2 regions of the Marinobacter liaoningensis genome follow, and region 1 is predicted to be linked to the other one. Evidence: predicted binding sites of a transcription regulator. Region 1 holds the regulator's gene; the other holds the start of a gene.
The links. Region 1 encodes sigma-54, which starts transcription at its own class of promoters, with help from an activator protein. Its sites were predicted from a motif close to ANTGGCATNNANNTTGCTNT; they were not measured.
Positions count from the first base shown of each region.

Region 2: the regulator sigma-54 is predicted to act here: its motif matches at 1,438-1,457, upstream of flgA (flagellar basal body P-ring formation chaperone FlgA).

Region 1 is NZ_JAHXKI010000002.1:429,187-436,389, reverse strand. It holds gene KZO34_RS04290 (carbon-nitrogen hydrolase family protein) at 1-794, shown strand, start outside; gene yjgA (ribosome biogenesis factor YjgA) at 815-1,345, opposite strand; gene mgtE (magnesium transporter) at 1,381-2,742, opposite strand; gene KZO34_RS04275 (HPr family phosphocarrier protein) at 2,858-3,127, opposite strand; gene rapZ (RNase adapter RapZ) at 3,135-4,019, opposite strand; gene ptsN (PTS IIA-like nitrogen regulatory protein PtsN) at 4,048-4,518, opposite strand; gene hpf (ribosome hibernation promoting factor) at 4,605-4,913, opposite strand; gene KZO34_RS04255 (RNA polymerase factor sigma-54) at 5,026-6,558, opposite strand; gene lptB (LPS export ABC transporter ATP-binding protein) at 6,713-7,203, opposite strand, start outside.
Region 2 is NZ_JAHXKI010000004.1:225,208-232,410, reverse strand. It holds gene KZO34_RS17030 (CheR family methyltransferase) at 1-442, opposite strand, end outside; gene KZO34_RS17025 (chemotaxis protein CheV) at 480-1,409, opposite strand; gene flgA (flagellar basal body P-ring formation chaperone FlgA) at 1,596-2,294, shown strand; gene flgM (flagellar biosynthesis anti-sigma factor FlgM) at 2,490-2,816, shown strand; gene KZO34_RS17010 (flagella synthesis protein FlgN) at 2,824-3,294, shown strand; gene KZO34_RS17005 (pilus assembly protein PilB) at 3,344-4,084, opposite strand; gene KZO34_RS17000 (peptidylprolyl isomerase) at 4,300-4,917, shown strand; gene mnmC (bifunctional tRNA (5-methylaminomethyl-2-thiouridine)(34)-methyltransferase MnmD/FAD-dependent 5-carboxymethylaminomethyl-2-thiouridine(34) oxidoreductase MnmC) at 4,922-6,799, shown strand; gene KZO34_RS16990 (CBS domain-containing protein) at 6,883-7,203, shown strand, end outside.

The sequences.
Region 1 (7,203 bases):
GTACCCACGACATCGATGCGAATCTCAATGAAGCGCGCCGTCTGCTTGCCGAAGCGGCCGAACAGGGCGCTTCGGTGGCGGTCCTGCCCGAAAATTTTGCGGTACTGGCGACTCACCAGATGGTGGATCATGGCCGCGCAGAAGCCGGTGAGAACCCTGTCATCCGCTCATTTCTGTCGGAGCAGGCGAAAACCCTGGGGATGTGGATTGTTGGCGGTTCGTTACCGCTAGCCGTGCGCCCGGATGGCTCTGCCATCAACGATCGGGCGAGAGCGACCTGTCTGGTTTTCGATGACCAGGGGCAGGAGGTCGCACGGTATGACAAGATTCACCTGTTCGATGCGGTGGTGGAAGACGCCCACGGACAATACCGGGAGTCGGACACCTTTGAGCCGGGAGAGCAGGTGGTGACCATTGATACCCCCGCTGGCAAGCTTGGCCTGGCCATCTGTTACGACCTGCGTTTTCCTGAGCTTTTCCGGGCCTTAAGGGAGCAGGGGGCGGAGTGGGTGTGCCTGCCAAGCGCGTTCACCTGGCAAACCGGGGATGCGCACTGGCATGCTCTTATCCGTGCCCGCGCCATTGAAAACCAGGTGTGGGTGGTCGCCCCGGGCCAGGGCGGCCAGAACAGCGAAAGGCGGCGCACCTACGGCCATTCGCTGATCTGCGATCCCTGGGGCCAAGTGGTGACAGAGCTGGCTGAGGGGCCCGGTGTGGTGGCGGCCGAGCTGGATATCGATCAGCTTAATCAGCTGCGTAAGCGAATGCCCGTCTGGGAACATCGCCGGTTATAGCAAGCTGTGGCGGGTTCGGATCAGTTGATGGCTTCGGCGTCGTCAACGCACTCCCGCAAGTAACGGAATAGCTTGCGGGACTGGCCGGTGTTTTTTTGCTTCTCAACATCTTTCCGGGCATTGCGCGCCAGATTCCGCAGGTGCTGCATATCGGCCGTCGGGCAATAATCGAAGAACTCTCCCACCACGGAATCGCCTTCGGCGATCATGCGATCACGCCAGCGTTCGGCCAGATGGTGGCGTCGGGTGTGCTCCTCACTGCCAGCATCGAACGCGTCTATGGCCCGTTGCAGTGCTTCCGGATCATCCTCCTGGCGAATGATCTTGCCGACGTACTGCAGGTGACGTCGTTTCGCCTCGTTCTGGCGAATTCGCCGGGACTCTTCGATCGCCGCGCGCAGGGTTTCGCTGATTGGCAAGGTGTCGAGCTGGTCGTTGCTCAGGTCCAGCATCCGCTTGCCGAGATCCTGTAGCGCGTGCATCTCTCGCTTGAGCTGGGATTTGCTCTTGCCGAATTCTTCCTCGTCTTCGTGCTGATCGTGATGGCTCATCGTAAATCCGTTGCAATTCGGTCGTTGGTCGTTGATTAAGCGTAAAACACGGTGGCGAGTCCAAGGAAGGACATGAAGCCCACCACATCGGTAACCGTCGTGAGAATGACGCCTCCCGCCAGTGCAGGGTCAATGTTTCTGGATTTCAGGAACAGGGGGAGGACGGTACCCACGAGGGCGGCGGCCATCAGGTTTATGACCAGAGCCGCGGCAATAATCCCCCCGATGAGCAGATCCTGAAACCAGGCTGCAGCAGCGGTTGCGACAACCACTGCCCAGAGCAGGCCGTTCAGGACGCTCGATATAAATTCCCGGTTTAGCAGCCAGCCGACGTTGGCGCCACTGATCTGGCCCACTGCCATACCCCGGATAACGAGTGTCAGGGTCTGGCTGCCGGCAATACCGCCCATGCTGGCGACAATCGGCATGAGCACGGCCAGCGCCACCACCTTGGAGATGGTTTCCTCAAACAGGCCAATGACCCCAGCGGCGATGAAGGCCGTGATCAGGTTGATGCCCAACCATACTGCCCGTCGCCGGGTCGTTTTCCAGACCGGGGCAAATGTATCTTCGTCCTCATCAAGGCCCGCCATGCTCATCAGCGAATGATCGGCATCCTCCCGGATGACGTCGACCACGTCATCGATGGTGATACGGCCGAGCAATCTCCCGTCTTCATTCACCACCGGAGCAGAGATCAGGTCGTAGCGTTCGAACAGCGTCGCGACCTTGGTGTCCGAGAGTGAGACCGGGATGGGCTCGATGTCGGTGTCCATCACTTCCCGAACCGTGGCGGTCGGATTCGATACAAGCATTTTTGTGATCGGCAGCATGCCGATGAACTCGTCTCGACGGCTCACCACGATCAGGCTGTCGGTCATCGGGGGCAGGTTGCGGTGTCTGCGAAGGTACCGCAACACAACATCGATGCTGATGTCCGGGCGCACCGTTATGGTGTCCGTGTTCATCAGGCCGCCGGCGCTGTCCTCAGGATAGGAGAGCACCTCCTCGACACGCTGGCGGTCCTGCTCGTCCATGGTGTCCAGAACTTCCTGGATCACCGTGTCCGGCAATTGCTGAAGCAGGTCGGCGAGATCGTCTGATTCGAAATCTTCGATGATGTCGGCCAGTTCCTGGGCATTCAACTGGCTCAGGAAATAGCCCCGGATATCATCGCTCAGGTACTGGAGAACTTCCCCTTCCAGCTGCTTGTCCACCAGGTTCCAGAGCAGGGCGCGCTGGCGGGGTGGGGACGATTCCAGCAGGTGGGCAATATCACTGGGGCTCAGGCCGCCGTTCAGGATGCGCGCAACCTGTTTTAGGGCACCACTGTCCAGAGCCTCGCTCAGGGAGCGGAGACGCTGGCGGGCCTGGCTTTTCTCCAGAATATCGGTCATGGATCACCCACAGTCAGAAAACGCCTGTATTATAGCGGAGTTAGGAGGCAGACGTGAGAGAGAGTTGTAGGTGAATTCCACAGAACGCGGAGGTGCACCGCTTGGTGCCGAATAATTACTCGCCTTCGCCGAAATAGTCATTGATTAACGCCGTCAGGGCGTCAATGGCCGCTTCCTCGTCGGGGCCATCGGCAATGAGTTCTACATCGGTGCCCTGGCTTGCGGCAAGCATCATAACCTGCATGATGTTTTTCGCATCGACATCCCGGCCCTTGCCACTGATCCGTACGCTGCTGTCGAATTCCGACGCCGTTGCGACCAGCTTTGCAGTCGCACGGGCGTGCAGTCCCAGCTTGTTAATAATGGTGATGGGGTGACGAATCATGGCGCGCTCAGATCTCTCCCCGGGCCTGCAGGTGCGGCAATTCCGTGTGGCGAACCTGAACGTTGCTGTAGTTGTTCCGGAAATGCTTGCGCAATTGCTCGCTCACATACACCGAGCGATGCTGACCACCGGTGCAGCCAATGGAGATGGTCATGTAACTGCGATTGCTGTCGGCGAAAGAGGGCAGCCAGGTTTCCAGGAAGCCGGTCAGGTCACTGATCATTTTGCCAGTGGCTGGTTCCTTTTCCAGGAAGTCGATCACCGGTTGATCGGTTCCAACAAATTTGCGCAGACTGTTATCCCAGTAGGGGTTGGGTAGGCAGCGAACGTCAAAGACATAATCGGAATCCAGAGGAACGCCGTGCTTGAACCCGAATGACTGGAACAGCAGGGCCAGCTCCTGGTCCTTACGGCCAACAACACGCTGTTTCACCATGTCCCTGAGCTCGTACATCGACATGCCGGTGGTGTTTACGTAGAGGTCAGACAGCTTGGACAGTGGTTCAAGCAGCCTTTTCTCGCTACTGATCGCCTCCCGGAGTGAAGTCCGGTCATCACTCAGGGGGTGTTTGCGCCGCGTCGCATGAAAGCGCTGGAGAAGAGATTGCTCGTCGGCATCCAGGAAGATGATTTCGACGGTAACGCCGGTCTCCTGAAGTTGGCGGTAAATCACTTCGAAGTTGGCCAGCTCCCCGGACAGGTTACGGGCATCGATACTGACCGCCATTTTGTGAAGGCGCCCCGGCGACTCCTGAGTGGCAGCTTCGCGGGTCAGGGGAAACAACAGTCCAATGGGCAGATTATCGATGCAATAGTAGCCGAGATCCTCCAGTACATGGAGTGCCGTACTCTTGCCGGAACCGGATCTGCCGCTGACGATGATCAGTTTCATGGGCACTCTGTCTCCACTCTCTTGGGTGTCACTCAGTTGCAGCGGTCATGCGTTCATAAAGCGTGGTGGCATCATCGCACTGGCGAAGTCCATCGCAGAAAACCCGTTCGTTGAACTTTTCCGCCAGCTGGCTGAGCAGTTCCAGGTGCTCACTGGTGGCCTCTTTGGGAACAACGAGGGCAAATACGAGGTCGACGGGCTGGTTATCAATGGCGTCGAACTCGATGCTCTCTTCGAGCGTCATCAGAACGCCCACCACATGGTCCAGTCCCTCCAGGCGGCAATGGGGTATGGCAATGCCTTGGCCGATTCCGGTGCTGCCGAGGCGCTCACGGGACACCAGATTGTTGAAGATCTGGGTCTCGCTGAGAGAATCGTCGTGCCGGTGAATCTGTTCGGCAATGAATTCCAGTACCCGTTTCTTGCTCGAGGCGGGTATCCGGCACAAAGTCAGCTCCGGCGCAAGGATGTTATCTATGGTCAGGGATGTGTCGCTCATGAATCGACTGCATTTCCGTAAAAAAAAGGCTGCGGCAGGTTATCCATGCCGCAGCGCGATGAGATGACATGCATGAAAACGGTCGGTTAACGAGCGCCGTTTCCGTGCATCCGGTCTACATTCTTTTCCTTGTGCTTGAGGATCTGGCGGTCCAGCTTATCAATCAGCCCGTCAATCGCTGCGTACATGTCCTCGTTTTCTGCCTTTGCGTGAATATCACCACCAACCACGTGCAACGTTGCTTCCGCCATCTGACGCACCTTTTCCACCTGCAGGGTAACCTGGCAGTTACTGATATGGTCAAAGTGACGCTCGAGTTTCTCGAATTTTTCTGAGACGTAATCCTTGAGTGCGGGAGTCAGTTCTACGTGATGGCCTGAAATGTTGAGTTGCATAGGCGTCTCCTGTTGTCATCATGCCGGTCCCAACGGGGCCGGGCCTGAGGGCTGGCGCACACTGCGCCGGCAAAGTTTGGCTCGGGGGAGCGCTGTTTTCGACAGTGCGCCCCTAAACCAGTCTTTTTCTCTCGTTAGAGGGTGGAATATGCATCGCTTCCCGGTATTTGGCGACGGTCCGACGGGCCACCTTGATACCCTGTTCCCCTAGCATGGTCGCAATTTTGCTGTCGCTCAACGGCTTTTTCGGTGTCTCGGCCGCTATCAGTTTCTTGATCATTGCACGGATGGCTGTTGATGAACATTCGCCGCCTTCATCGGTACTGACGTGGCTCGAGAAAAAGTACTTCAGCTCGAAAATACCCCGCGGTGTGTGCATATACTTCTGCGTGGTGACCCGGGAAATTGTCGACTCGTGCATTTCTACCGCCTGCGCTATGTCTGAGAGGATCAGTGGCTTCATGGCCTCTTCGCCGTGATCCAGAAAACCCTGTTGGTGCTCGACAATGCGTGTCGCCACTTTCAGCAAGGTTTCATTGCGGCTCTGCAGGCTCTTGATAAACCATTTGGCTTCCTGCAGCTGATCCCTCAGGTAGGTGTTATCAGCACTGCTGTCTGCCCGTCTTATAAGAGAAGCATAGCTCGCATTGACGCGGATGCGTGGTGCAATCTCAGGATTTAGTTCAACCCGCCATCTGCCGTTGTGTTTGCGGACGATGACATCGGGAATGACGTAATCCGGTTCGGCGCGGTCAATCACATCGCCCGGGCGCGGATTCAGCCCGGTAATCAGGGCCAGAACATCACGCAGCTGATCTTCCTTGAGTCGGCTTCGGCGCAATAACTGGGCGTAGTCCCGGTTGCCCAGCAGGTTAATGTAGTGAGTGATCACAAGGCGTGCCTGGGCAAGCCAGGGCGTTTCGGGCGGTAACTGGTTCAGCTGGATGAGCAGGCATTCCTGCAGGTCCCGGGCAAAGACACCGGGCGGGTCAAAATGCTGCAGGCGATGAAGGACTGCCTCCACTTCATCCAGTTCCAGTGGGTCTTCCTCGGTTTCATCCAGCAGTCCTGCGTGGATGTCGTCCAGTGGGCTGGTCAGGTAGCCTCGCTCGTTCACTGCATCCATCAGGGCATGGGCAATGGCCTGATCCCGTTCGCTCAGCGGCGTCAGGTTCAATTGCCATTCAAGGTGATCCTGCAGGGTTTCACTCGGGGAGTTGCGGGTTTCGAAGTCGTGATCGTTCTCGTCTTCGTTTCGGGCGGCCGGGGCAGGGGCTGACTGATAGATGTCGTCCCAGGCGGTGTCGACGGGAAGATCGTCGGGGATGTTATCGGGAATCTCGTTTTCCGAGGCCCAGTCTGGTCCGTTTTCCGATTCATCCCAGTCGGTATTGGCGTCAGTACCGGAATCGGCCGTCGTTTCCGCTGCGGACTCCTCCTGACCGCGCTCGTCGTCACTCGACGCCGCTTCGGCCTGATCGTCGTCTTCCGAGGTTTCCAGCATCGGGTTGGACTCCAGAGCCTGCTGGATTTCCTGTTGAAGATCGAGGGTGGATAGCTGTAGTAGCCGGATCGCCTGTTGCAGCTGGGGCGTCATGGTCAGGCTCTGACCCAGCTTTAACTGTAAGGAGGCTTTCATAACCATGGTTCAGGATCCGTCACTCATCAGGCGCTGTAATACCCTAAGTTCAATAAAAAATTGTTGTATGCCGGTTACTTGCCGTTACCAAAAAATGCCCTAGCAAGTTCTTTGCCGAGTTTACTTGCTCGGGTTCATCAACACAATCGGGCAGCGGTTATCACAGTCGGAATTCGTTACCGAGGTAGACCTCTTTTACTTGCTGGTTCGCAAGAATGGTTTCCGAATTGCCAGAGGCAATGATGTGGCCGCCCGATACAATGTACGCCGTCTCACAGATGTCCAGCGTTTCCCGGACATTGTGGTCCGTAATCAGTACCCCGATGCCCTTGTCCCGCAGGTGACGGATAATGTGCTTGATATCGCTCACCGAAATCGGGTCAACGCCGGCAAAGGGTTCGTCCAGCAGGATAAAAGCGGGTTCCATGGCCAGTGCCCGGGCTATTTCCACGCGCCGGCGCTCACCGCCTGACAGCGCCATGCCTACACTGTCGCGGATGTGGGTAATGTGGAATTCTTCCAGCAGCTCTTCCAGGCGACTTTCCCGGTCAGCCCGACTCATACCCTTACGGGTTTCGAGGATCGCCATAAGGTTGTCCCGGACTGTCAGCTTCCGGAACACAGAAGCCTCCTGAGGCAGATAGCCAATTC
Region 2 (7,203 bases), on a different contig from region 1:
AGATGTCGGTTGCCGTGATCTTTACATCACGCAGTTTTCCGGGGCGCAGTCGACGGAATTCCTCCACGATCATCCCCACCGAGTAGGGTTCCTGGCCAGTGGAACAGGCAGCCGACCAGATTCTCAGCGGCTGGGCTGTTTTTCGCTCGGCGAACTCTGGCAGCAGTTTCTCCTGGAGGATACGGAAGGGATGGTTGTCTCTGAACCAGAGCGTTTCGTTGGTCGTCATGGCATCAATGACAACTTCACGGAGATTGGCCCTGCCCGGCCGCTTGAGCCGCTCAAGGAGTTTGCCAAGGGATTCCAGTTCGTTTTCTTCCAGGATTCGACGAAGACGGCTCTTCACGAGGTACTGCTTATTCTCGCCCAGCAAAATACCACAGGCATCCTGCAGGAATGTCTTGAAGGCTTCGTATTCCTGTGGCGTTATATCCGCTTTCATTGGATCTCTGTTCTGAGTGGTTAGGTCCGCAGTGACCTCAGGCCTGATCAATGATCTCCATGACCCGTTCGGCCAACTCATCCGGACTGAACTTTGCCATGAAATCGTCTGCACCGACCTTCTGAACCATCGCCCGGTTAAACACACCGCTCAGCGAGGTATGTAGCATGATGAACAGGTCCCGGAGTGCAGGGTCGTTCTTGCATCGGGATACCAGCGTATACCCGTCCATCTCTGGCATTTCGACATCTGAAATCACCAGTGCCAGATGGTCGCGCGCTTTTGAGCCATCTTCCGTGACCTGTTTCAGATACTCAAGTGCCTGTTTGCCATCGTTCTTGGCCACAACACTCATTCCGATCGCGGTCAGGCATCGCTCGATCTGCCGGCGGGCTACGGCGGAATCATCCACGATAAGTACCGGGAGCAGCCCAGGGGTTCGCTCTGCGCTCTTGCTCAGCAACGCGTCAGTGACATCTTCCCTCAGAGGAGAAACTTCTGCAAGAATCTTCTCTACGTCAATGATTTCAACCAGTTTATCTTCTATTTTGGTGACGGCGGTCAGATAGACATCCTTGCCCGCCCCCTTGGGCGGCGGAAGGATGTCTTCCCAGTTCATGTTCATAATCCGGTCCACGCCGGTTACCAGGAATCCCTGGGTTTTCCGGTTGTACTCGGTAATGATCACAAAGCTTGTCGACAGGCTCTCCTGTGGGATGCCGGGAAGGCCAATGGCCATACTCAGGTCGATTATCGGGATGGTTTCTCCCCGGATATGAGCCACCCCTCGCACAACCGTCCGGCTATTGGGAATGGAGGACAGCTTCGGGCACTGGAGGACCTCTTTCACCTTGAACACGTTGATGCCATAGATTTGCCGACCACGCAGACGAAAAAGCAGCAGCTCTAGACGGTTCTGCCCCACCAGTTGGGTTCGCTGGTTTACACTATCCAATACCCCTGCCATCTTCTTTCTCCCGGCTCACCGGACTACGACCGGCATGCATTTTGCTGTTGTTCTCGTACACAAGGAGACGACAAATTCTTGTCGCAACTTCTGAAACCAGCTTGTTTAACGGCTGCCCACCCCGAACCCTTAGCTATTTTCGGGCAGTTTGGACAGTTATTGACAGCATAGGACAAAGTGACACGTATGCGCATCACCATTTTCGCCCTCCTCCTGCTCCTGGCAGGCATCAGTGAGGCCGGCGCAAAAACAACGGCAGAACAGATCGAGGAGGCCGCTACCCGGTTCCTTGAGCGGTTCACGGCGCAGCAAGCTGATGAAGGCTACGAAGTAAGCTTTGACGCCGGCACTGTTGATAGTCGCCTGTCGCTGGCTAGCTGCGAGGCGCCTCTGGCCGTCGAGTTTACCGGTGATCCCTGGAAGAGCACCCACCCCTCCCTTCAGGTTGCCTGCGAGGGCAGCAGGCCCTGGCGCATGTTTGTCACTGCTTCCGTCTCCATTCATGGCCCGGCATTGACTGCATCCCGTCCCCTGGCAAGGGGGGAACGGGTCACCGCTGATATGGTCACAACACAGTCGGTGGTTGTTAACGCCAGCCGCCGCGGCGTGATGCGCAGCCCCGATGACGTGACCGGCATGGAGGTGCGCCGACCGGTCAATACTGGCTCAGTAATAACGCCCGACCTGCTTGCTGCGCCGGACGCCGTGGAGCGAGGAGACCATGTTATGATTACGGCGAGAAGTGGCGGGTTCTCGGTAACGTCCAGAGGCAAAGCCCTGGCCAATGCATCCGTCGGAGATCAGGTCCTGGTGGAAAACCTGGCCTCTGAACGTACCATCAGGGCCAATGTCGTTGCCCCGGGTCGAGTCGAGATCCCGATGTAAGGTAGTTGAAAGGCAAACCTCTGCCGAGCGGCAATTGTCTGCCGCCGGATTTACGGTAGCCACTGCCCCAAGTGAACAAGAAGTAATGAAATTCTGAAAAATTTCGTTAAAGAACGGTTGGCGACGGCCGTTACATAGATACACACTCGAGTAAGTCATGCCCCGGCGTGACATCACAGGCAAGCAGGTAACGATATGTCAGTTGACTTCAATGGAATTGGCCCAGGCCAGGTCAACACTCAGAGAACCACGGCCGATAAATCCTCCGGTAGCCAGGACACTCAGCCAGCTACCAACGAACAGGCGAAACCCCAGTCTCAGGGAACTCGCGGTGACAACGTCAGCCTCAGTAACCAGGCGAAGAACCTGAAGCAACTGGAACAAAAGCTCGGCGATTACCCCGAGATGGATGATGACCGTATCGCTGAAATCCGTTCAGCCCTGGAGAACGGCACATACAAAATCGATGCAGAGAAACTGGCCCAAAAAATGCTTGAGATGGATGAAAGCATTTTCGGGTGATTAAACCATGGCCGCTATCGATGATCTGAAAAACCTACTCTTGCAGGATATTCAGCAACTGCAGGAACTGGCAGAACTTCTGCAGAAAGAAAAAGCCTGCCTGTCCTCTTCTGACGTACGAGCCCTTCAGGGCCTGACCTCTGACAAGAACCAGCTTCTGGAGGAGGTTCGGGGGCGCGCCCGGCAGAAGATCCATTGCTTGGTGGCAATGGGCTATAAGCCGAATGTTGGCGAACCCTCCCACTTCATACGCAGTGCCGGCCTGACTGAGCTGTATGAACTCTGGAAGCAGGCCGATGCCAGAATGCGCGAGTGTCAGTCCCTTAACCAGCATAACGGTCGGGTAGTAACGCATCTGCAGAAACGACTCTCACGCCTTACCGACATCTTCCGCGGTGCGACAGGCCAGCAGAAGCTTTACGGTCAAAAAGGTGAGCATACGACGGTCTCAAACCGCACCATTCTTGCCAGTGCGTAACACTTGACGCTGTGACTAACGTAAAACGCCCGGATTGCCGGGCGTTTTTTTATCGGGTGTAGATGGTCATCCGCGAATCCGGATCAAAGCGGATGTCATGGATACTCACATTACCCATTGACGGCCCACGACTGCCACTGACCCGGATGTTATCCATCCGTATCTCCTCGATACGCTCCGGGAATGCCAGCGTCAGCGCACCGTCTGCTTGTACCACGTGCCGGGGTTCTCCATCCCGATAGTGCACTCCCGAAATGGTCAACTTCGAATCCAGGAAATTCAGGACGGGTACAAAAATATGGGCGGTCAGCTTCAGCCCTTCCATGGCATCTGCGTGAACGGTGCCGCCACCCTCGGACGAGGAATCGACCATCTTTGAGACCTTTTCGATTCGATCCAGCAATGACGGATCACCCTGCCCAAGGATCTGGGCCAGCTCCGAGTCCGCCATCGGTGTCATGGCACTGCGGTCATATAACTCCCCTACCTCCGCGGAACTCTGTGCCGCGCTGGCGTTGCTACTGGCTGCAAAACTCACCAACGGCTGAAATGGCAGCGTGACTACGGTAACCAGTGCTGCAGCATTTCGGTAGCGCGACTGATGTTTCAGGACCCGGTGCAGTTCCCGTTCGGTAATCCAGCCCGACTGAATGAACACTTCGCCCAGTCGCTGACCGGTTTCCCGCTGTAAACGAAGGCCGTCTTCAAGTTGTTCCTCGGACAGATAACCCCGACTGATCAACAGCCGTCCAAGCCTCGACTTCTCTTCAAATCCCTGACGGATTCTCACTCGTTTCTCCTTTCCCATAGTGAAAACCGTACAACTCGGCCCGGTATGGAATGATGATGTGTCCGGCTCCCACTGAGCGTAGTCCATCCGTTCGAAACGACGCCCGGGCGATCACCGAAAAACCACTGCATTCTGCTAAGATCGTGCACCAGACGCAGCTACCATGAATTATTGCAGGAAACGCCTCTGCAACTAACCAGAAGAGAATCAATCAAATGCCAAATTCCGTAAAACCGTCCCGGACTGTGATCCCTGCCCTGATTCTGTCGTTCATTGCACTGCTACCTCTCCAGACTCACGGTGAAAGCACAGTTGAGGAAACCAGCGAACCGCTGCCAAAAGTAAAGGTTGTGACCAACAAGGGACCGTTCGTTCTGCAGTTACGTCCGGACGTTGCGCCAGAAACGGTCGATAATTTTCTCGATTACGCCCGAAACGGATTCTACGAAAACACGGTTTTTCACCGTGTTATTCCTGGCTTCATGATTCAGGGCGGTGGTTTTACTCAGGAACTGTCCCGCAAATCCACTCGCGATCCCATAGCGAACGAGGCCAGTCCAACCCTCAAAAACCTCCGTGGGACCATTTCAATGGCCCGGACGAGCGCACCTGACAGCGCCACCTCGCAGTTTTTCATCAATCTGGTCGATAATGACTTTCTTAACGCGGGCGTTCGTGGCGCCGGCTATGCGGTATTCGGCAAAGTAACCGAAGGCATGGGTGTCGTGGACGCCATCGGTGGCGTCGACACGGGCTATTCCAAAGGTATGGCGGATGTACCGGCAGACCCCGTGGTGATTGAGAGCGTGTCGGTACTGGAGCAAGCCAGGTAAGGTCATGACTGTAGATCTTCTTCCACCGAGGATTGAATCGGCGGAAATACAGTGGCGGGATGGCGTCCCGGAATCGAGCAGGTTCGGCGATGTCTATTTCAGCCGGGACAACGGGCTGGCCGAAAGCCGCTACGTCTTTCTCGCTCACAACGGGTTGCCCGACCGATTCAACTCGGTTCCGGCTGGCGGGTGCTTTGTCATCGCAGAATCCGGCTTTGGCACGGGACTCAACTTCCTGGCTGCCTGGCAGGCATGGCGGGAGCGACGTCCGGAGCATGCTGCGACGCTGCATTTTGTCTCCGTGGAGCGCTTTCCGCTATCCCGGGAAGACCTTTCCCGAGCCCTTGAGCTCTGGCCCGAGCTTTCCCCCCTTGCGTCGCAACTTGTTGACCACTACCCACCCCTGACCCGGGGCGTACACCGCATCCTGTTCGATGGCGGCCGTGTTCGCCTGACCCTGTATTTTGGGGACGTTCTTGAGGCCCTGGAAACGCTGAATTTCCGGGCAGACGCCTGGTTCTTGGACGGCTTTGCGCCCTCCATGAATCCGGAGATGTGGCTTGATAAGGCAATGGCTGAAATCCGGACTCACAGCAAGCCGGGAACCACGCTGGCCACCTTTACGTCTGTTGGCAGGATTCGCCGGGCTCTGGCGTCAGCCGGTTTCGAGATGCAGAAAACCCGGGGGTATGGGCGCAAACGGGACATGCTGACTGGCAATCTACCACTTGCACCAGGCACCGAACACCAAGCGGCACAAGGCTCGGTGGCCGTCGTTGGTTCAGGCATCGCCGGTTGTTTGCTGGCTCACAACCTGGCGGAACGCGGGATAGCCGTAACGTTGATCGATTCATCGTCCACATCGGGTTCGGGCGCCTCCGGGAATCGACAAGGGGCCACTTACGTCAAGCTTGGTGTAGATTTCAACGATCAGTCGGAACTGGCTTTGTCAGCCCTGCTGTTCAGTCAACGCCGATACGCCGACTACCGGGATCAATACTGGCACCCGACAGGGCTACTCCAACTCGCCTGGAATGAACAGGAGCATGATCGTCAACAACGATTCCTTGGCAGGAATGATTACCCGGTCGAGATTTTGTATCCCGTTAGCCAGGAGCGCGCCAGTCAGCTGACGGGGGTTCCCACGCAAACCGGAGGACTCTGGTTTCCCCACAGTGGCTGGCTTGAGCCCTCCAATCTCTGCAGGACACTTGCCGAGCATCCAGGTATCAATCGGGCCTTTGATTTCAAGGTGACAAGACTCGCGCCCGTCGAGGGGCAATGGTGTCTTTCTTCAGTTGCGGGAGACAACATAGTCGCAGATCGGGTAGTCATCTGTGCCGGCCATGAATCCCCGGAACTGCTTCCAATTAAAGGGAGCTTCCGCTTCAAGAGCATTCGTGGCCAGGTTACCCATCTGGAGGAGGAAACCGTGCGGGCGCCAAGGGCTGTGATATGTGGCCCAAGGTACCTCAACCCCGCTCATGCCGGCATTGCCGTAACCGGCGCCTCCTTTGATCTCCGGGATATGAACCCGAGCCCGACAGCGACAAGCAACCAGGAAAACCTGTCGGAACTGAACACCATGCTACCGGGTGTTCTGGCTGGGCCATCCGCCACCGGCACATCGACGCAAGGCAGGGTTGGTTTCCGATGTACGACTCACGATTATCAGCCGGTTGCCGACGAATTACAGGATGCCGAGGGAAAGACGGTACGGGGACTGTATCTTTGCACTGGCTTGGGCAGCAAAGGACTTACTTATGCGCCTTTGCTGGCTGAATACCTCGCAGACCGACTTTCGGGACAACCGGAATGTCTGCCGGCTCGCCTCTCCCGCCGCCTCGCGAGCCGCCGCATTCATCGGAATGCACAAAAATGATCCGGGTTCGTAGTAAACTGAAGAATTCAGAATAATGGCCGATAAGCTGGTAATGTTTGTCGTCATCGTGGGGAACCAAAGCCATGTCAATCTTCGTCAGCGAACCCGGCCGCCCTGTCGGGACTCGATTACCGGAGGTTTTCCGGGGGCGCAGAGTGGGTGACGTCACTGAGCTGTCGGAAAGCCCCCCCATCAGCCCAAGCCACAGCGAAGCAACGGATGCGGAGTTTCAGCAGGCTGCCCATTCCGGTCGCCATCGCGCTCTGGCAGAATACGGGGCGGCTTCTGGTGAGCCAAGGGCGCAGCGGCCTTACCTGCCAGTGTCCAATATCTGCTCTCCGGCCGTGTATTCCCTGCCGGCCGCATCGACCATTTCCGACGCCCTCACAAGCATGGATGAACAC